Linked DNA regions of Anaerocolumna sp. AGMB13020. The protein of the gene in region 3 interacts with the protein of the main gene of each other region in a pairwise test. Links are inferred from orthologs where the notes say so. Each region holds a gene or a part of one and is shown on either strand. Other genes may lie near its edges. The genes, in order: sfsA, R2R35_RS00790 and R2R35_RS22120.

Region 1 (7,265 bases), 1.6 Mb from region 3 along the record:
ATGCGGAAAATATTATTGTACTTACAGAAGACGGTATTGCTGAGCGCGGAAGTCATCATGAACTGTTAAACAATAATGGAATCTACGCAGGACTTTATAAACTGACACAGAACACAGAACAGGCATATATAAGCTGACATACGAATGTCCATGGCAGATGGGATATTCACGAAAGAGGTTATTATGAACAAAAAGATCATATTTTTTGATATTGATGGAACATTGTACGATCCTGAATTAGGGGTTACCGATCTGACGAAGCAGGCAATTAAGAACCTTTTAGAAAAGGGACATATACCCGTAATATGTACCGGAAGAACGAAAGCCATGGTACCTGACTATCTTACCGAGATGGGGTTCCTTGGAGTACTTGCAGGAGCGGGAACCTATGTGGAATATGACGGCAAGGTAATCCATAATAAAACAATGGGACCGGAAACCGGGGATTCTACCATAGCGCTGCTGAAGGAAAACGGAATCCATTATATCCTGGAAGGACCGGAGAATATTTATGTTGACGGTGAAAATAATGCAGAGGAATACCAAAGAGTAATAGAATTTGCAAAAAAATATGCCGGAGACAGATTACGTACCATACAAGAAGGGGATTATATAATAAACAAGTTCACCTGTGCACCAGGTACTGCAGGCAGTTTTGAGAAAGCAGAGAAAAAGCTAAGAGATGAATATCATTTTACGCTGCATATAGACGGTAATTTTGAAATGACGCCAAAGGGTTATGATAAATCTACCGGAATACGCCTGCTCCTGGAATATCTCAAGGCTGACAGAAAGGATACCTATGCTTTTGGTGACAGCACCAATGATCTGGAAATGCTCCAATACGTAGAGTATGGCATTGCTATGGGAAACAGTTATCCGCAGGTATTAGAAGCAGCCAGATATAAGACTTTGACCATTCAAGAAGATGGAATCTATTACGGTTTAAAGGAATTTGGATTAATATAAAAAAATATGGAACCAAAATATGATTTATTTCGTCTAATCTTTGATAGTATACGGTGACTGTCGGGATTGGACAGGGGGGAGCCATAACCTATAATGGTTCTGTATTTATACAATCGTATATTAGGGGGATACTTAAATGCACCAGGAAAATAGGGAGGTCCATGATATCGAAACCTTGATCAGAGAATATGGTAACGATGTATTACGGACCGCTTATATGTATGTAAAGGACAGTCATCTGGCAGAAGATATTTTTCAGGATGTATTCATCAAGGTAAACCAGAAACTTCATACCTTCCAGGGAGACAGCAATATAAAGACATGGATAATCCGTATAACTATCAATACGTGCAAGGACTATATGAAAAGTGCATGGAACCAGAAGGTCATGCAGTTTACAGAAGTTCACGAGAATACACTGACAGGTAAGGATGAATTCGTGGCAGTGGAACAGGAAGATGAAAACAGGCTGGTCAGAGATGCAGTAATACAGTTGCCTCAGAAATATAAGGATGTACTGCTGTGTGTTTATTTTCAGGATATGTCTGTTGCAGAGACAGCAAAGCTTTTAGGAATAGCGGAGGGGACGGCCAAAAGCCGCCTTTCCCGGGCAAAAGACAAACTAAAGCTTAGCCTTGAAGGGAGGATATAACAATGGATAAGAATAAGACTGGAAAAAATCCTTCACCTGTCAGGGATGACATGGAATTAAAAGCACTGCTGAATGCCTCCTTTGATAAGGATGATTTAACCGTATCCGAGGATCTGATACAAAGAACCCTTCTAAAAATCAAGGAAGCCGAAGCAGAAGATAAAAAGAATGCTGATAATACAGCAGCAGAAATACCGGTTGGAGGCGAAGCTGACACAGAACAGGAACGCAATGGAGATAAAAAGCCTGTTATAAAATTCCCTGTAAGACGTTTTGCAGGTGCGGCAGCGGCAGTACTGCTTTTGGTATCGGCTGTATGGCTTTATCAGAACAGTATTACCGGAACCAAACAGGATAATTCGGTGAATGAAAAGTCAGAGCAGCAGCTGCTTGGTATAGCTGACGCTGGAAAGGCAGAAAATTACACAATGACTGCACCGGAAACCTCAGCAGTACAGGGGATTGAAGAGGATGAAGCGGCAAGCACTGCAAAAGAAGCGCCGTCAGAGGGAGATGCCTCCGTTGATATCACAGCATCATCTGGTAGTGGTGTTGACACAACAGCGGCAGCGGATGCGAAAAGCAGTATGGTAACCCTGGTTGCTCCGGAGGTACTTTCAGAACTTTATCCCATAAATACAGACGAGGTAGTAACCTTTCAAGTAAATAAAGCGAAAGGAAAACAAACCGGAACAGAAGAAAAGTCACTGGAGGAACCGTCTGAGAAAGCTGCTGAACTATATGCTCTGCTGGCAGTTTATACGGTACAGGTATCAGAAACGGAAGAAACAGATCTACTTTACAGCATTGATATCACTACACAAGATAAAAATATCATTACCTACGACTTCTATCCGGAAACAGTAAAAGTAACCGATGGACGCCTGGCAGGGAAGAGTGTCATATATACAGTGAAGGAGCAGGCGGATTTATTAAAGAAGCTTGCGGAATTTAAAACGAATTAATCACAAAGAAAAAAGCAGTTGCTTAAATTAGGTTTTAGGCAGCTGCTTTCTATTTTTATTCTTCTGAAGATTATTTCTCTTCAGCTTCTTCAGAGGTTTCTTCCTCTTTGGCAGCATCCTGCGCATCAGAGGTAATATTTATAGATACATATTCTCTGGTTTCTTTTTTGTCAGAAGCGGGAGTATCTTCTTCCGTATCAAAGTCCTCAAAATCGTCTTCGAAATCATCAAAATCGTCTGCCGTGTCTTTGTTCAATACGTTCTTGTAAAGGTAATAAGCACCGCCGGCCAAGGTAGCAATGGAGATAGTACCGAATAAAAATTTTCCGAATTTCTTCATAATGAACATACTTCCTTTCGTTTAACAGTATATGCATTTTGCGATTGAAATTATACACATTAAAGGATAAATTTTGCATCGTAAGCTTGCATATTTACCGCTTTTATTATCCCGGTTCTCAGCAGGATATCTTTCGTAATACTAATTCTTCTTGGTTCATAATAGCTGATCGATAAGCTGATAAAGTCTTAGTGAGAATGACATACCATCAGCATAGCTTTCAATATTTGGGAAATACAGAAGCTTATGTCAACTATGATTATCTATTATTATAAGACAATAAAGGCTAAAAGGAAAGAAAAATTTACTGGCCGAAATTAGATATTGCTGAGAATTTACAGAAATGCTATAATGAAATGACATAACAGAATAATAAGCCCCAAAAGATACTATGCTAATTGACCGGTTGTTTGACAATGCATAGAAAAGAGGAACAAAAATGTTATACAACAGCGTTATAAAAGGTACCTTCCTATCAAGGCCAAATCGTTTTATTGCCTATGTAGAGGTAGAAGGTACAATACATAAATGTCATGTTAAGAATACAGGACGCTGTAAAGAACTTCTGATACCAGGTGCAACAGTCTACCTGGAGGAATCAGATAATAGTAAGCGCAGTACCAAATATTCATTGATTGCAGTTGAAAAAGGCACCCGTTTAATAAATATGGATTCCCAGGCACCCAATAAAGCAGTGCATGAATGGCTGGCAAATGGGAACCTTATGAAAGACACGGTTAAGATAAAGCCCGAGCAGGTATATGAGAACTCCAGATTTGATTTTTATGTGGAGACTCCTGAAAGAAAAGCATTTATTGAAGTGAAAGGAGTGACACTGGAAGAGGAAGGAACAGTACTTTTCCCTGATGCCCCTACGGAAAGGGGAGTTAAGCATATAAACGAACTGTGTAAGTGCCTGCAGGAAGGATATGAGGCATATATTCTTTTTGTGATACAGATGGAGGGAGTGGAATACTTTACACCAAATGACAGAACACACAAGGAATTTGGAGATGCCTTACGTCAGGCAAGCAGCCAGGGGGTTCAAATTTTAGCAATGGATTGTCAGGTAGAACCTAATAGCCTAAAACTGAAATCTGCCGTACCGGTTAAGCTGGTACAAGGGCGCGCCTGAACACACGGTACCCTTCTGAATGCCCCGCACAAGCAGTTTTAAAAGACTCTGGAAATTTTATAGAAAAACACTATAACTGTGATAAAGGGAGAAATCAAAATGTACGAAATGAAGGATGAATATTATACCGGTATAGAGCTTATTGATACACAGCATAAAGAACTGTTTCGCATAGCTGACGAAGCATATATGCTATTAAAAGACGAATTTGTAGTGGATAAATTCGATGATATTGTAGCAATCATACTAAGACTAAAAGATTATGCAACCAAACATTTTTCAGATGAAGAAGCGTATATGATGAGCATCGGACATAAAAAATTATTTTCTCAAAAAACAGAACATGAGGATTTTCTGGAAAAAATAAATGATGTAAACTTTGCGGACATGGATCATAATCAAACAGAGACACTATTGGATATTTTGGAATTCTTAAATGACTGGCTGGTACATCACATTCTTGAAAAGGATATGCTAATTGGAAAGCTATAAATAAAATTCTAATATAAGCTAAATTTTAAATATAAGTTAAACTTTAATTTTTTCCTTTTGTATTCGAACAAAGGTTTAAATAGGCTGTATTTTCAAAAATGCCGTAGGTTAAATAACCTAATTTAGCTTATATAATACATATGAAAAGGCAGAATGCCTTAATTTAACTGTATTTCGCATGGAGAAGTCAGCATACTAATAGTAGTACTAATATTAGTATTTTAGCTATTCATGCCGAAACCATACAGCCTCCAAATTGAAGCTTTTTTCATGTTTGTGAGCCATTGTAAGAAACTCCAATAAAAGGAGAGATGTCGTGAATATAGGATTATTTACGGAAACCTACTACCCCGAGATAAACGGGGTTGCTAATTCGGTATATATATTAAAGAAAGAACTGGAAGCTCTGGGACACACGGTATATGTGTTTACAACAACGACTCCGGGAGCACCGGAATATGAATACAATGTCTTCCGTGTTCCAAGCTTGCCCTTTATTCTGATTACGGAGAGGCGTATCGGAATGTTCTACTTGCCGAAACTAGCAGGAATCATAAAAAAATTGAATCTGGATATCATCCATACCCATACGGAATTTTCCTTAGGAATATTCGGGAGGATTATGGCAAAAGAGTTAAAGATACCAATGATTCACACCTACCACACAATATACGAAGACTACACCCATTATCTTCCCCATTTCAAAGCACTGGATGCAAGAGCCAAGGCCTTTGTACGAATATTTACAAAAGTATGCTGTAACTCAGTAGCCAGAGTAATCGTACCTACAGAAAAGGTAAAAGAACTGCTGCAAAAATACAGCGTATACAGAGAAATATCCGTCATACCAACAGGTGTAGATCTTAAAAAGTTCAATCCCGCTTTATATAAACAAGAAGATATCGATCAAATCAAGACCGAGTACGGCATTTTAAAAGAAGAAAAAGTCATACTCTATATAGGCAGGGTATCCAGAGAAAAGAATATCATAGAAACCATCAATGCCATGGAGTACTATATGAAAGACGGCAAACCGGTCAAATTCCTGATTGTAGGAAGCGGACCGGAAATGGATGAACTAAAGGACAGGGTAGCAGAACTTGACCTGCAGCAGAAAATAATATTTGCAGGCTCCAAACCTTGGGATACTATCGGTCTCTATTATCAACTAGGAGACGTATTCGTCAGTGCCTCACAAAGTGAGACACAGGGCTTAACCTATATAGAAGCCATGGCCGCAGGAATACCGGCAGTAGCCAGAGAAGACAGATGCCTGGACGGCATCCTCTTTGATGGAATAAACGGCTATAAATTCACCGATCAAAAAGGATTGATAGAAAGCCTGGATAAAGTCCTCTTTACAGACAAAGAAACACCTTACGGAGAAAATGCCAGAGAACTCATGCAGAAATTCTCAACAGAGACCTTTGGAAAAAGCGTTGAAGACGTCTATGAGGACGTTCTTGGAAATGAACGCTATTCTGAACAGACCGGCATCTCTGAAGCAAAAAAAATAAATTATCTGAAAATGCCATTTTAACCACAGCTTCCATACGGATATCATTATAAAATCCATATGGAAGCTGTATTATATTTTCGAAAATTTTTAAAAGCTAAATGAGCGATATGCTGTTATAGGATATTATTAATCCGTATATCCCAAATAATAAATACAAGAAAAGTTTAATTCAACTTCATCTTATTAATGGATTTTATTATTAAAACGCTGTATGTAAACCATCATTCTTCAGTGTTAACCTTAAAATAAACGAAAGAATCTAAAATGTGAAAATTGTGAATAGAAAAAATAAATTAAAGCTATCCTAATTTCTTAGCATAAATAAACACACCCACACAGAAATAAACACATCTATATAGTAATCATAAAAAAAGAAATACTTAATAACTATATCTGCAAAGCATGCCAGTAACGGAGAAAACCCACCTTGCTATTTGGTAGATTAGGTCTCGGAAAGGTTCCTTATGACACTTAAACTTCAGTAGTTGCGCTAAGTATTGAATAAGCCACTGTTTGAGCATATAAGAAACCAGCATAGTTCTGCTGGTTTCTTCGCGAGTTTGGCTTATTCAATACTGTCCTAAGCAATTACTGAAGTTTTAGTGGAATAAGGGTTCTTCTCCGAACCAAAACGTACAAATAGCAAGGCGGGTTTTCGTACCACTGCCACAACCTGCCTTTATACAACTGCTTAACAAGGTGCAAAATACCACTTGACAAAAATTGCTGAAATGCTATAATGAGGTTTATCAATAAGAAAACGCGTTGAAGAGACGAGTAAGATGTGAAATGACACAGAGAGGGATATGAGGTGCTGAGAATATCCCGCCAGGAAACATCCGAAAACTACCTCTGAGTGGTCCTAATCCGATCCGGTGATTCCGTTATCATCTAATGAAGTGGGAATTTAACAATCCAATGAGGGTGGAACCGCGAGATATATGCTCGTCCCTTTCGAGCTGCTATAAGGCAGGCGAAAGTGATGAGCTTTTTTGATGCCTTTTTATCAGCAGGATGTAATATAAACTGTCCCCATAACGGGAACGGCAGAAACAGGGAATATACAATCAAAGATTGGATATTCAGGAATGAAAATTCAAACAAAAAGAAGCATGTATTCAAAAGAATGCAGCTATGGGAAAGGAATGGTTACTTGTATGAAGATAACATTAAAAGACGGATCAGTAAAAGAA
Region 2 (7,506 bases), 5.1 Mb from region 3 along the record:
AAAGGTAGATACGACCCATACCAAAAGAAATAGCAGTTCGGAAATACATAAGAACCTTAAATCCCAGAACCTCCATAATAAATACAATCAACTGACTGCTGTACGACGGTTTTTCTTTTACCGTCGTGCGGCAGTTTTTAGTCATCACTATTTAATTCAGCAATAAAGCTTTATTGCTGAATTTGATAGAAAAAATCCTCTTTGGAATTACATATTGTAAGATTTCCATCAATGCGTCCAAAAAATCTATCTCTTAACCCAGGGTATTTCTTTTTACATCTGCTTACGCAACCAAATTCCAGATTGCAATTACTCTCCTTTGCATATGCTGCAATCTCATCCTTGTTGAAATTAGAACAGCGTTTACATACCTTTACTTTTTTCATAGTCAATCACCTTATCCTTTATGCAGTATTCTTATTTACCGATTCAATTAAGAAAAAAGACAGCATCAAATTATGTGGCATAAGCTACTATTTTACTTAAAATATTGTACATAAGACTACAGCTTACTATTTCTACTGTCTGGCAACGTTTCATTCTATAGATTAGCACAGTTAGAATGTAACCGTTCCTGTCTGCATAGGTCCAAGCACAACAATTGCTTCTTTAACATGAATTTCATATACATCTAAAAACCTGCCTGCCATTTCCAGTGTTCTTTCAAAGCCTGGAATCTGCGTTATAAACATGTCCTTTAATTCATCAATGGTAAAGTCGCTCTTATGAACGGTAGCTTTTTGGCTGCGAACATGAATATGTCCATCGGCAGGTGCAGGGACAGTTGTGAAAGCAACCTCATTATTTCTTGCAAATTCAGTCACCTTTGGCATATTTCTGTTAGTAGAAAAGTAAATGACGCTGGGTCTGACCGGATCAAAACAACTTGATACACAGCGGATATTCGCCTTGTTGTCAATCGCTGTTGCTAATGCAATAGAATATGCTTTTTGAACAATTTCCTGATATTTTTCAGTATACTCCATACTGGTCTACCTCCTTATGATTATTATGCTTTTAGACTAACATGGTAACCTTGACAGCATTATGTCAGTGTTTTAAAATAAATAAAAGTAATCATTTTCTTGTTCATCGAAAGGAATAAAAAATGAAGATTGACAGACTGATATCGATTATTTTGCTGCTACTTGAAAAGAAAAAAGTCAGCGCCAGAGAGTTATCGGAAACATTTGAAGTTTCACTTAGAACAATCTATCGCGATATAGAAACAATTGATATGTCTGGCATACCGATTATTTCAACTACCGGAGTCAACGGTGGTTTTCAGATTATGGAAAAATATAAAATTGACAAGAATGTATTTTCCGTTTCTGACCTCGTAGCCTTATTAAGAGGCTTACAGGGGGTATCAGCCGTCATGAGTAGAGAAGAAATAGTTCATACTACAGCAAAAATACAAAGCCTTATCCCTGCAGAACAAGCCAATGAAATAGAGTTACGTTCCAATCAAGTTTTATTAGATTTACAGCCGTGGAAAGAACATCCCAAAGTGCAAACTTATTTTTCTGAAATCAAAGAGGCTGTGAAAAACCAGCAATTGATTTCTTTTGCGTATTTTAATCGTTCCGGGCATACAAGTAAGCGTAAAGTTGAACCGTATAGAGTTATGATAAAAGCACATAGCTGCTATCTAATGGGGTTTTGCTTAGTACGAAATGAATTTCGTTTATTTAAATTGGTACGTATGTCAGAGCTGCAAATTCTTAACGAGTTATTTTCATTGCGGGAATTGCCCAGGGAATTACCGCATATAATTTCTGAATTTACGGACATGATGGATAAAAAGCAAATCACCGTTAAATTACGTATTCACGAATCTGTGAGGGATAAGGTCATAGATTATTGCGGAAATGAAAATATTACCCCCTTTAATGAAGATCATTTTATAGCCCTGTTACCGTTTATTGATGACGATTCCGGATATAATCTTATTCTAGGCTTTGGCGATAAATGTGAATGTTTAGAACCTGTGGAAGTTAGAAATGAACTTATCCGTAGAATCGATAATCTGGCCAGGCTTTATACCCGCCCGCTTCTACAGTAATTTATGGGGAATGCTAACGGCAAGCAGGCCAAGTATAAGCAGAATTGCTCAAATATTAATGACTGTACCAGAGATGTGCAGGTAAATGCAGAAACTATCAGGAACAATAACTGTCTGGTGCAGTTCTTTCCTGATATCATAACCATGGTTTGAAAAATACATGATACAACGTGCTTTAACAGTAGCCAAATAAAAAATAATGCGGTAAAATAAAAAGAAGCTGTAACCAATTTATTAACAAAAAAGCGGATTCTAAACTATTATTTAGTTGAGAGTCTGTTTTTTTGTCTTCTCAAAGATTTTAAAATACAGGATTTATGCATATTAACAGCTACGCAAACGTTTTACCTTTTTACTGTTGCATAACTATTACTTCTAAAGTATAATCATAAATCATAGTAATCATATATGAATTAATATCATCTGTTTTGATCAGAAGCTATTATCTTTGACTTATCAGCAATAGTCAATAGCAGGCTTTATGAAGGAGGAAAGGAGTATTTATGAAAATCAGAAAACTGTTTACGTTCGGATTAACAATGGCATTAGTAACGGGGGTATTGGCTGGTTGTGGCAACAAGAGTAAAGATGTGGATGTATCAAGTGCAAAATCTGTGGAAATTACGAATGTATCTTACGATCCTACCAGAGAATTTTATGAAGCCTATAACAAAGAATTCGCAAAATACTGGAAAGAGAAGACCGGTCAGGAGGTTACTGTTGTGCCATCCCATGGAGGCTCCGGAAAGCAGGCTCGTTCTGTTATTGAAGGTAATGAAGCAGATGTTGTCACCCTGGCACTGGGTTATGATATTACTGCTATCGAAGAAGCCGGACTTATTGAAGCCGGATGGCAGAGTGAATTTGAAAATAACAGTTCTCCTTATACTTCAACAATCGTATTCCTGGTTCGTAAAGACAATCCAAAACAGATAAATGATTGGGATGACCTGATAAGAGAGGACGTTAAAATAATCACTCCCAATCCTAAGACCTCCGGTGGTGCCAGATGGAATTACCTGGCTGCCTGGGGATATGCTGATAAAACCTATAACCACGATGAAACGCAGATTAAGGAGTACATTAAGAAGCTTTTCCAGAACGTATTGGTGCTGGATTCCGGTGCCAGAGGTGCAACCACTACTTTTGTGGAAAATGGTCAGGGAGATGTACTACTGGCCTGGGAAAATGAAGCTTACCTTTCCATTAAGGAAAACCCGGATGAATATGAAATAATTACACCAAGCATAAGCATCCTTGCAGAACCGCCTGTAGCCCTTGTGGATAAGGTGGTAGATGACAGAGGAACAAGAGAAGTTGCTACAGCTTACCTGGAATATCTCTACTCTGATGCAGGGCAGAAGCTAGCAGGAGAGAACTATTACAGACCTACGAACCCAGAAATATTAAAAGAATTCAAAGATGTTTTCAACCTTGATCTGGAACTGTTAACCATTGACGACCCGTTATTCGGTGGTTGGAAACAGGCGCAGGAAAAACATTTCGACGACGGTGGTATATTTGATCAGATATATACCGGTGAATAAAAAAGAATAAATGGAGGCTTTAAGACCTATGAAACGTCGTAAAAGAAAGCAGGTAATCCCTGGATTTGGAATTTCCATGGGAGTCACTTTAACCTTACTCAGCTTAGTTGTACTGATTCCAATGGCTTCTCTGGTACTTAATGCCTCTACGATGGGAATACATACTTTTTTTGATACGGTTACGGACAAACGAATTGTATCCGGTTATGTGGTGAGTTTTTCCTGTTCCCTTATTGCCGCAATTATCAATGCAGTTTTTGGTGTGATATTAGCCTGGATACTTGTACGGTATGAGTTTCCTTTTAAGAGATTGATAGACGGGCTCATTGAACTTCCCTTTGCCCTGCCTACAGCTGTTGCCGGTATCGCCCTTACCACCCTTTACTCTGACAAAGGAATGATAGGAAAATTTCTGGGAGCATGGGGAATAAAGGTTTCTTACTCAAAACTTGGAATCATTGTTGCTATGGTATTTATAGGAATACCTTTTGTAGTAAGAACCATACAGCCGGTGCTTGAAGATCTGGATCCCCAATATGAAGAAGCAGCGAATGTTCTTGGTGCCAGCAGAGCAAAAATATTCTTTCGTATAGTATTTCCGGAGATCAGACCGGCACTGCTTACCGGTTTCGGTCTTGCTTTTGCAAGGGCTGTAGGAGAGTATGGCAGCGTTGTCTTTATAGCAGGTAATATTCCCTTTAAGACAGAAATCGCTCCTCTCCTGATAATGAGTAAATTGGAACAGTTCAACTATGACGGTGCGAACGCCATAGCTTTAGTGATGCTGGCCTTTTCCTTTATTATCTTATTTGCCATTAACTCAGTGCAGGTATATGCCAATAAATTTACCAGGGAATAGAAAGGAGCCGTCATAATGCAAAAAACGCAGCAGAAGGAATCAAAGTTCATACCGGTTTTTCTGATTACCATAAGTATTCTGTTCTTGTTTATTATGCTAATCATGCCCTTGGTGGTTGTAATTACGGAAGCTTTAAGAAATGGTATTGAAGTATATAAGAAAGCAGTATTTGATACCTATACCTTAAAAGCCCTTCTATTAACCCTGGAAGCTACTTTGGCTGCAGTGGCAGTAAATACAGTATTTGGTCTGTTTGCAGCCTGGACTGTAACAAAATATCAATTCAGGAAGAAGAAACTGCTGACAACTTTAATAGACATTCCCTTTGCCATTTCACCTATCATAGCAGGTCTGATATTTATTCTTACCTTTGGGCGAATCGGATGGACTCATGGCCTGCTGACATTACTGGATATCAAAATTGTCTTTGCAGTTCCTGGCGTTATCCTTGGTACCGTTTTCGTAACCTTTCCCTTTATATCAAGAGAGATCATACCCGTTCTCAATGCACAGGGTTCTGATCAGGAAGAAGCAGCAGCTATTATGGGGGCCGGAGCCTTTCGAATCTTTCGAAGGATTACTTTTCCTCAGATTAAATGGGCATTTCTATATGGAGTCGTATTATGTACCGCCAGAGCAATGGGAGAATTCGGCGCAGTATCTGTCTTATCGGGACATTTAAGGGGCAAGACGATAACCTTACCCCTGCAGGTGGAAATATTCTTCAGTGAGTTTAACTTTACCGCAGCTTTTGCTGTATCCTCAATGCTGGTAATTTTAGCTGTTATCCTATTAATTATCAGAAATATTCTGGAATATAAAATGAAAAAGGCTGGTGTCTGAAATGCATGTAGAAATGAAAAACATAAATAAAACCTTCGGAGATTTTAAAGCCTCCGATCATATCAGCTTCGGTATAGAAAAGGGGAAGCTTATCGGTTTACTAGGCCCCAGCGGAAGCGGAAAGACAACCATTCTTCGTATGCTGGCAGGTCTTGAATATCCGGACTCCGGCGATATCTTTATCAATGGCAGCCGTGTCAATGATCTGCCTGCCAGTAAAAGAGGGATTGGCTTTGTATTTCAAAATTATGCCTTATTTCGTTACATGACGGTATACGACAACATTGCCTTTGGTCTTGAAATCCAGAAGAAAAATAAAAAGGAAAGCAAGGAAAGGGTGGAGGAATTACTGTCACTCATCGGACTTGAGGGATTAGGTAACCGTTATCCACACCAGCTGTCTGGCGGACAGAAGCAAAGAGTTGCATTTGCAAGGGCTCTGGCTCCTAATCCTCAGCTGCTTTTATTAGATGAACCTTTTGCAGCCATTGATGCCAAGGTTAGGCAGGAACTAAGAAGCTGGCTGAAAGAAACTATCAATAAGGTTGGTATAACAAGTATCTTTGTTACCCATGACCAGGATGAAGCCATCGAAGTAGCTGATGAAATCATAATAACGAACAAAGGAAGAATTGAACAAAAAGGTTCTCCTCTGGATATTTATCGTAATCCTGAATCTCTCTTTGTTGCAGAGTTTGTAGGTCAGTCATCACTCTTAGAGGATTACAGCAGACTCATCGGCTTTAAAGGAGCACAGAGTGGTTCAAAAGCCATAATCCGACCGGAATTTATAAAAGTCAGCAGAAAAGAAGAAGCTCTTCTCTATCCGAATTCCGTAGAAGCCGGGATTGTTGAGAAAGTTTCCTTTCGTGGAAGCTATTCAGAAATAAAGATAAGAGTGAAAGATTATCAGCTCACCGCCACCAGATCTTTAGAGGAAGTTCCATTAAGTACAGGGGAAGAGGTGAATGTACTGATTTACCGTTTGTTTACCTTTGGTGAGCAAGGCAATCTGGTTTTGGAAAATAAAGCAATAGAAGATAAGAATCCTATCTATATATAACATTTTTCTATTTCATGTTTTGATTAAATCTTAGCGGGATTGATGGACTTTGATAAATATTCACGGAGGATTTCATGGGAAAAAAATTAAAGCTAAAACAGCTTACTACAGATATATTGATAATTGGCGGAGGAACTGCAGGCTGTTATGCAGCTCTTACCGTCAGGGAACATTCCGATGCCGCCGTTCTTATAGCGGAAAAAGCTAATATTAAACGCAGCGGATGTCTGGCAGCTGGTGTAAATGCAATCAATGCTTATATTGTGAAAGGCAGAACACCGGAAGACTATGTAGAGTATGCTAAAAAAGATGCAGACCATATTGTTAGGGAAGATCTCCTGCTTACCATGTCCCAGGGGCTTAACCGGGTTACTAAGAAGCTGGAGGACCTTGGACTTATCATACTAAAGGATGAGCAGGGGGAATATGTAGCCAGAGGTAATCGTAACATAAAAATAAACGGGGAAAATATCAAACCAATTCTGGCAGATGCCGTTAGCAGCTTGGAAGATGTTAAAATATTAAACCGGGTAAATGTTACGGATTATATTATAAAGGATAACCGGATACTTGGAGCTTTTGCCTTTAGTATAGAGGAGGAAATACTCTATGAAATAAGAGCAGATAAGGTCATTTGTGCAACTGGTGGTGCCGCAGGATTATATCGGCCTAATAATCCCGGATTCTCCAGACATAAGATGTGGTATCCCCCCTTTAATACAGGCGCCGGATATGCCATGGGAATACGTGCCGGAGCAGAGATGACTACCTTTGAAATGAGATTCATTGCCTTAAGATGTAAGGATACCATTGCTCCTACAGGCACCATCGCACAAGGTGTAGGTGCCAGTCAGGTGAATTCTTTCGGTGAGGTCTATGAAACCAAATACGGAATTACGACCTCTGAACGTGTATACGGTACAGTGAAGGAAACGCTTGAAGGCAGAGGTCCCTGTTATCTTAGAACGGAAGGCATCACCGCCTTGCAGGATGAAGAACTCAAAAAAGCTTACCTGAACATGGCCCCCAGTCAAACCTTAAAGTGGATTGAGGCCGGAAAGAACCCCAGTCAGCAAAATGTAGAAATTGAAGGTACCGAACCTTATATTGTCGGCGGGCACACGGCCAG
Region 3 (7,303 bases):
GTGAATTAGGACATAACATTCTCACGCCTTTACCGGCACTTGTACAGTTAAAATCAGGGGCGAAATACTTTAAGATCCTCTCAGGTGTCAGAACAGAAGCAGAGGTCAGCCTGTATATTGAAAACCAGCGGAAGACATCTGAAAAAGGTGAGGTTTTACTTGCTGAGTATGGATTGTCTGGAATTCCGGTAATGCAGATAAGCCGTTATGCAGCAGAAGCACTTAACAGAGGAAGCAAAGTAACAGTTGTGCTTGATTTTCTTCCGTTTCTCACAAAAGAAGAATTAAAAGAAATGCTGTATTACAGGTTAAAGCGTAATGTGAAAGAAACCCTGGAGGAAGCTTTTCTGGGACTGCTAAATAAAAAACTCGCTTATGCTGCAATAAAGGAGAGTAAATTGGACCCTTATTATAGGATAGAGGATATAAAGGATTCTCAACTGACGATCCTTGTGAATCAGTTAAAAGAATGGAAAGTAACTATAACAGACACGCATTCCTTTGAACATGCCCAGGTAATGGCAGGGGGAATTGACACAAAGGAAATTAACCCCGTAACGATGGAGTCAAAACTTATAAAAGGACTTTACTTTGCAGGAGAGATAATAGATGTTGATGGTACCTGCGGTGGGTATAATCTGCAATGGGCATGGTCCAGCGGCCATGCGGCGGGTACACATATATAAGCTGGCGAAAAGGAAAAAAATAAAAAGCAGAAGTTTCGCCTACACAGAAAAAGAGGTAAGAGATGTTACAAATATCCCAGTTAAAATTAAGAGTTGGTCATAGTACAGGGGATTTATATAAGCTTGCGGCAAAAACCTTAAAAATAACAGAGCAGGAAATACAACAGCTTGTTATAACAAAGAAATCCATTGATGCCAGAAAAGAAGATATATTTTATGTCTATCAGGTAGAGGTACAGATAGCCGCTGAAGAGAAAAAACTTGCAAAACTAAAAGCGCCAAACGTAACCATCGCAAAAGCGGCTGGTTACGATTTTAAACCCTCCGGTATAAATAAGCTTTCTCAACGTCCTGTTATAGCTGGCTTTGGCCCTGCCGGATTATTCTGCGGGCTAATGCTTGCAAGAAACGGATACAATCCCATTATACTGGAACGTGGAGAAGAGGTTGACAGCCGTGTTAAATCGGTAGAAGAATTCTGGAAAAGCGGGAAGCTTAACAGAGAGTCCAATGTTCAATTTGGAGAAGGCGGTGCAGGAACCTTTTCTGATGGGAAGCTTAACACCCTTGTCAAAGACAAATGGGGAAGAAATCAGGAAGTTCTAAAGATCCTTGCAGAGCATGGAGCACCGGAGGAAATCCTATACCTTAATAAACCCCATATTGGCACGGATAAATTAAGAAACGTGGTGAAAGCCATCAGGGAGGAAATAAAAAGCCTTGGCGGTGAGGTGAGGTTCAATACCTGCCTTACGGATGTTAAGACTGAAAAAGGAACAATAACCGGAGTCGAACTAAACCATGAGGAGTTTCTTTCCTGTGATTGTCTGGTACTGGCATTGGGACACAGTGCAAGAGATACCTTTAAACTCCTTTGGGAGAAGAGAATGAAACTGACTTCGAAATCCTTCGCCATTGGACTTCGTATGGAACACCCGCAGATTCTGATCAGCCGGAACCAGTATGGCAACAGGTATACAGAGCTTCCTCCGGCAGACTATAAACTGACCCACAATGCTGTGAATGGCAGAGGGATTTATTCTTTTTGCATGTGCCCGGGCGGGTTTGTCGTAAACGCTTCCTCAGAAGAAGGTCGCCTTGCAGTAAATGGTATGAGTAATCATGCCAGAGATGAAAGGAATGCGAACAGTGCCTTAATCGTAACGGTTACTCCACCAGATTTTAAGGAACTGGTTCTGAAAGACGAGCAGGGCTTCAAAGAGACGTACGATGGTGTAGGTGCGGAGGAGAATCCTATGATAGGTGTTGAATTTCAAAGGATTTGGGAAGCAAAAGCTTATGAAGCCGGAAGAGGACGAATACCGGTGCAGCTCTATGGTGATTTCAAATGCAACAGGACAAGCAGCGGCTTTGGCAGCATAACACCGAATACCAAAGGGGAGTATAATCTGGCAAACCTAAGGGATTGTCTGCCGGAATATGTATCAACTGCACTGATGGACGGAATCCAGGCTTTTGAGAGAAGAATAGAAGGGTTTTCCAACGAAGAAGCTGTTTTAACCGGTGTGGAGACAAGAACCTCTTCCCCCCTTCGAATGGAACGGGATGAATTTTTTGAAGCCAGTATTAAAGGTATATATCCCTGTGGTGAAGGTGCTGGTTACGCCGGAGGAATCACCTCTGCGGCAATTGACGGAATCAAAGTATTTGAAGCGATTGCCTCCAAATATAAGGCAAATGAAGCATATAATTAGAATGATGTGGAATTATATGTATTCTGAGAGGGCAGCGTGGTAAAGGAATACAGTAATTTTTAACAAAATATACAAAGCGGATATTTACACCACATGGAAATTAATGTACAATAATAATAATTGTTATGAATATTAAGAGGGGCTGTCATCAGAGAGAGGATTTAAGCCTCGGGGAAGGATGAATCACAAGTGTCTTTAAGAGAACTGTTAAAGGATAAGAAAAGAATTGTTATTAAGATAGGATCATCTTCATTGACCCATGAAGAAACAGGACGTATCAATCTCTCTAAAATGGAGAAATTAGTACGTATACTGACAGATATCAGAAATCAGGGAAAAGATGTGATATTAGTATCCTCCGGAGCTATTGCTGTAGGAAAGGAAACGTTAGGCCTGCAAAAGAGACCAACTGAGAAAGTAGAGAAGCAGGCCTGTGCTGCAGTGGGACAGGCAAGACTGATGATGGTATATCAGAAGTTGTTTGCTGAATACAACCAGATTCCGGCACAAATATTAATGACCAAATATACAATGATTAATGATATCAGCAGAGCAAATGCTTTTAATACCTTTGAGGAATTGTTCCGAAAAGGTGTTATTCCAATTGTTAATGAAAATGATACTGTTTCTACCGATGAGCTTGAATTTGGTGATAATGATACTCTTTCCGCAATCGTTAGTGCGCTGATACAAGCTGACCTCTTAATACTGTTGTCTGATATAGACGGACTCTATACGGATGATCCGAAGAAAAATCCCCAGGCTGAGTTTATAGATTATGTCGAGCATATCGACACGAATCTGGATAATATGGCGAAGGATTCCTCTTCCTTAGTAGGAACAGGCGGAATGGCTACAAAGATCAGTGCTGCGAAGATTGCTACGGCTTCCGGTGCAGACATGGTAATAGCCAATGGTGAGGATGTCAGTGTAATCAGTGCTATTGTAAGCGGGGAGAATAAAGGTACCTTCTTTAAGGCTCATAAAGATGAAAAGTTCATATTATTGGACTATATCAGCACAAAACAATACTCAAAATAAAAAATAAGATGTATAAACAGCAATAAGTTTATAAACACAAATTAGAAGAGGAATGCATATGGAAGATTTAAAATTGACAAGAATAAATGAATTATACAAAAAATCTCAGGAAGCAGGACTTACGGCGGAAGAAAAAGAAGAGCAGGTGAAGCTTCGCGGTGAATATATCCAATCTGTGAGAAATAATCTAAGGGGTACGCTTAATCAGATAAGTATCTTAAATCCTGACGGGACGGTAACTGAACTATCAAAAAAGGATAAACATTAATGAAGAAAGAAGAGATAAGGCAGGAAATCAGAGAGCAGAAAGCATCCCTCTCCAAGGAGGTAATTGACCTGCAGAGCAGTATAATCAGAGAACAATTTCTGGCGTTAAGAGAATATAAGGAGTGCAGCCAGTTAATACTCTATGCAGCATTTAACCAGGAGGTCAATACACTGCCTTTGATCAGACAGGCACTCCTTGACGGTAAAAAAGTAGCACTCCCGAGAGTCATGAAGGAAACGATTGAATTTTATTATATCAACTCTATTTCCGATCTGGAAGAAAGCGCTTTTGGAATTCCGGAACCGGAGCCTGTTGATATACTTCAATTAGAAAAGAACTTTAATTTAATATTAGTACCGGGTCTGGCCTTTGACAAACAAGGAAATCGTATCGGGTATGGAAAAAGTTTTTATGACAGGTATTTTATATCCCACGAGGAATCTTTTCTAAAAATTTGCTTTGCCTATGGATTTCAAGTGTATGAGGAGATACCTTTTGAAGCACATGATGTTAAAATAGATATTCTCATAACCAAAGACGGCGTATTAAGAATATAATTCAAATGCTTATTATTCAGAAATTATTTAGTTCTATACATTAATATAGTCAGAAAAACTGGTTGTATCCTCCTATTAGGCAGTTCTGCTTTAACTTCGCTCATTGTGCTGAGCTGCCTGCACATAACTCATACAATCAGCTGTAAATAAGGCACAAGTGGTTTTCAAATATGAGCAGGGATATGTAATCGATTGTTCACAAATACGTTTTTTTGATAATCTATAAGCAAAAAAAGCAGAAAGGGTGATTTCATGGAGTTGGTAGAGATAGGAAAAAAGGCAAAAAAAGCGGCGACCCGTCTAAATACTCTCAGTCAGGAAAAGAAAATAGAGGGTCTGAAAGCAGCAGCCCAGGCATTAAAAAGTCATAGGGATAAAATACTAAATGCTAATATCTCAGACGTAGATAAGGCCAAAGAAAATGGTATGACGGATGCACTCATTGACAGACTGCGGTTAACGGAAGCCAGAATTGAAGCGATGGCGGAGGGGCTTATTGATATTGCAGCCTTAGAGGATCCTGTTGGTGAAGTTTTATCCATGAAAGAAAGACCAAACGGACTCTTGATTGGGCAGAAGAGAGTCCCAATGGGGGTTATCGGTATCATTTATGAATCCAGACCAAATGTTACAGCAGATGCTTTCGCTTTATGCTTTAAAACTAGTAATGCAGTAATATTAAGAGGCGGAAGCGATGCAATTCATTCCAATACTGCTATAGTAGATGTTATTCGAGAAGCACTTGCCCATACAGGTATAACAGAAGATGCCATACAGTTGGTTTGGGATACCAGCAGAGAAACTGCGAAACAGTTAATGTGCATGAATAAGTATGTTGATCTCTTAATACCCAGAGGCGGTACGGGGCTTATCAAAACAGTAGTAGAGAACAGTACCATTCCGGTAATTGAGACAGGAACCGGTAACTGCCATGTATTTGTGGATGAAACAGCCGACTTTGAAATGGCATTAAATATAATACACAATGCCAAAACCCAGCGTCTGGGGGTCTGTAATGCCTGTGAGTCACTGGTTGTGCACAGCAGTATAAAAGATACCTTTCTCCCGGTTTTATATGAAATGCTGCAAAAGAATCAGGTGATTATCAGAGGGGATGAAATCTCCAGAGAGATTTGTCCCAAGATAGAAGCAGCAACGGAAGAAGATTATGCTACCGAATACCTGGACAGAATCATTTCATTAAAAGTCGTGGATTCCATTGAAGAAGCCATAGAACATATTAATCAATATAATACTGGGCATTCAGAAGCAATTATTACAAAGGATTATAACAATTCCATGAAATTTCTGAACGAGATAGATGCAGCAGCAGTTTATGTTAATGCGTCAACCCGTTTTACCGATGGTGCAGAATTTGGGTTTGGAGCAGAAATCGGAATCAGTACTCAAAAACTCCACGCCAGAGGACCTATGGGGCTTCTTGCTTTAACCTCTACGAAATATATTATTTTCGGCAGCGGACAAATAAGGCCCTGAAGAAAGCCGGGTAAAAATAACGAAACGAATTAAGCTGCCTATGAAATTTGATTTATAAGGGCGTGTCAGAATATTTTTCAATAAAAAGACACATTCCAATAAATCCGGTTACATAGGCATTTTAGCAGTCAGTGATCATTCAATTTCATTACATTCGAAGAGGGGCAGATATGAATAAGCTGGAAAGACTGTTACATAAAGCAAAGAAACTGCAGGAGCCTGGAGCAGGAACTGTCCAGGAATATAATGAGACACTGTGGGATTTGGGACGGCAGGTATTAAATCTATATGTTAAAGGAAAGCTAAATATTGAAAAGAACAGTGTCTGTCAAATCCGAGACGAGAATGTATTAAATCTCAGCAGTTTTGTGAAGGAGGCCGGAAAATATCCACCGGCAGGAAAAGACCGTGAAGTTGATGAGTGTAGATTTACAGAAGCTATAGCATACTGCCATCTGGATTTATCAAAGGTGACGGAAGAAGCAGCCGGTAACAGATACCATGTTACTTACAGTTATTATCGTGGTGATAATAATCCCAGAGGAGTACCGGCAGCACTTGCAGATTTAATTTTGAGAGTATTTCGAATATGTAATTATTATGAGATTGATATTGAAACAGTCATTAATGAAAAACATGAACATTATAAGAAGAAATTAGATGAAAATAAGTATTTGCACTAGTAGGGGAGAATATAAGGTTATATATTCAAGGTAATATTTGTAATGCTGATATTATGGCAAGTATATGACTTACATTATAAATTAACAGGATGATATACAGTAGAAAGGCAGCATGTTATAATTTACCTGTATATGAATTAATAGGGGGAAGAAAGTTGGGGAAATACAGAAGATATTTTATTTTAGTTATTGTTATGGTAATATTTTATAGCTGGAGCAGTCTGGAACCACATGTTAGTGCAGCAGCTAACAGAACGAAAATTACAAAGTCCAATATAGCTGATGTAGAGAACAGTATACAGAGGAGTGTTATAAAAGGTTATCTATCTGATTATTCATGTGAGAGGATGAGAGCTTTATGTTAATATCATTATTTCTGATACTTTTCTATACATCAATAGGGTTTGTGTTTTTTCGATTGGCAGTATATTTTGGTAAGAAGATTCGGTTTCATAATATGTTTATTCATCTGAAGAGAGTCCTCTTAAGAATCAGATATAGATTTATGAAATAATGCCTGTAAGTGTTTTCCTGGGTAGCCTGCGCATATGCTGGTTACCCCGTTTTTGAGTTACTTGAGTATTGTATTTTCGGGCTACATAAGATATAATTTTAGGATGCGGCACCAGATAAATGTATATTGAAAGTTGAGAATATGGAATGAGCAGTGTACTTATGGATCTTGATGAATTTGATTTAAATAGCAAAGAACCTATAACCGAGCCGGAGCGCCAATATTATTTTATGGCAAAATGCAGGGAATGGGTAAGAAATAAAGAAAAAGAAATTAATCGTCCCTTAACCTTTTCGGTAGTTACCTTCGGGTGTCAGATGAATGCCAAGGACTCCGAGAAAC

The links.
Region 1: the proteins of R2R35_RS22120 (region 3) and sfsA interact in binary tests that used the Escherichia coli proteins (3 or more experiments, as listed by UniProt). The link is inferred for Anaerocolumna sp. AGMB13020 from one-to-one orthologs.
Region 2: the proteins of R2R35_RS22120 (region 3) and R2R35_RS00790 interact in binary tests that used the Escherichia coli proteins (3 or more experiments, as listed by UniProt). The link is inferred for Anaerocolumna sp. AGMB13020 from one-to-one orthologs.

What each region holds. Positions count from the first base shown.
Region 1 is NZ_CP136910.1:3,711,712-3,718,976, forward strand. What follows is about bases 2,461-5,213. They hold sfsA (DNA/RNA nuclease SfsA), read left to right. Parts: upstream 2,461-3,365; coding sequence 3,366-4,061; downstream 4,062-5,213. Other genes in these bases: R2R35_RS15400 (hypothetical protein), read left to right, coding at 2,461-2,586; R2R35_RS15405 (hypothetical protein), read right to left, coding at 2,657-2,926; R2R35_RS15415 (bacteriohemerythrin), read left to right, coding at 4,161-4,553; R2R35_RS15420 (glycosyltransferase family 4 protein), read left to right, coding at 4,870-5,213. Also shown: R2R35_RS15385 (ABC transporter ATP-binding protein), read left to right, coding at 1-137; R2R35_RS15390 (Cof-type HAD-IIB family hydrolase), read left to right, coding at 184-969; R2R35_RS15395 (sigma-70 family RNA polymerase sigma factor), read left to right, coding at 1,106-1,621; more of R2R35_RS15400, read left to right, coding at 1,624-2,460; more of R2R35_RS15420, read left to right, coding at 5,214-6,093; thrS (threonine--tRNA ligase), read left to right, coding at 7,230-7,265. UniProt on the Escherichia coli protein: Binds to DNA non-specifically. Could be a regulatory factor involved in maltose metabolism.
Region 2 is NZ_CP136910.1:163,529-171,034, forward strand. What follows is about bases 4,353-7,346. They hold R2R35_RS00790 (ABC transporter ATP-binding protein), read left to right. Parts: upstream 4,353-5,315; coding sequence 5,316-6,377; downstream 6,378-7,346. Other genes in these bases: cysT (sulfate ABC transporter permease subunit CysT), read left to right, coding at 4,353-4,471; cysW (sulfate ABC transporter permease subunit CysW), read left to right, coding at 4,487-5,314; R2R35_RS00795 (adenylyl-sulfate reductase subunit alpha), read left to right, coding at 6,452-7,346. In the rest of the region: R2R35_RS00760 (hypothetical protein), read right to left, coding at 171-386; R2R35_RS00765 (pyridoxamine 5'-phosphate oxidase family protein), read right to left, coding at 558-986; R2R35_RS00770 (helix-turn-helix transcriptional regulator), read left to right, coding at 1,109-2,065; R2R35_RS00775 (sulfate ABC transporter substrate-binding protein), read left to right, coding at 2,569-3,612; more of cysT, read left to right, coding at 3,641-4,352; more of R2R35_RS00795, read left to right, coding at 7,347-7,506. UniProt on the Escherichia coli protein: Part of the ABC transporter complex CysAWTP involved in sulfate/thiosulfate import. Responsible for energy coupling to the transport system.
Region 3 is NZ_CP136910.1:5,264,887-5,272,189, forward strand. What follows is about bases 3,851-6,641. They hold R2R35_RS22120 (glutamate-5-semialdehyde dehydrogenase), read left to right. Parts: upstream 3,851-4,519; coding sequence 4,520-5,764; downstream 5,765-6,641. Other genes in these bases: R2R35_RS22115 (5-formyltetrahydrofolate cyclo-ligase), read left to right, coding at 3,851-4,267; R2R35_RS22125 (hypothetical protein), read left to right, coding at 5,935-6,447. Also shown: R2R35_RS22095 (NAD(P)/FAD-dependent oxidoreductase), read left to right, coding at 1-686; R2R35_RS22100 (NAD(P)/FAD-dependent oxidoreductase), read left to right, coding at 749-2,401; proB (glutamate 5-kinase), read left to right, coding at 2,591-3,442; R2R35_RS22110 (DUF896 domain-containing protein), read left to right, coding at 3,501-3,710; more of R2R35_RS22115, read left to right, coding at 3,710-3,850; tRNA (N6-isopentenyl adenosine(37)-C2)-methylthiotransferase MiaB, read left to right, coding at 7,108-7,303. UniProt on the Escherichia coli protein: Catalyzes the NADPH-dependent reduction of L-glutamate 5-phosphate into L-glutamate 5-semialdehyde and phosphate. The product spontaneously undergoes cyclization to form 1-pyrroline-5-carboxylate.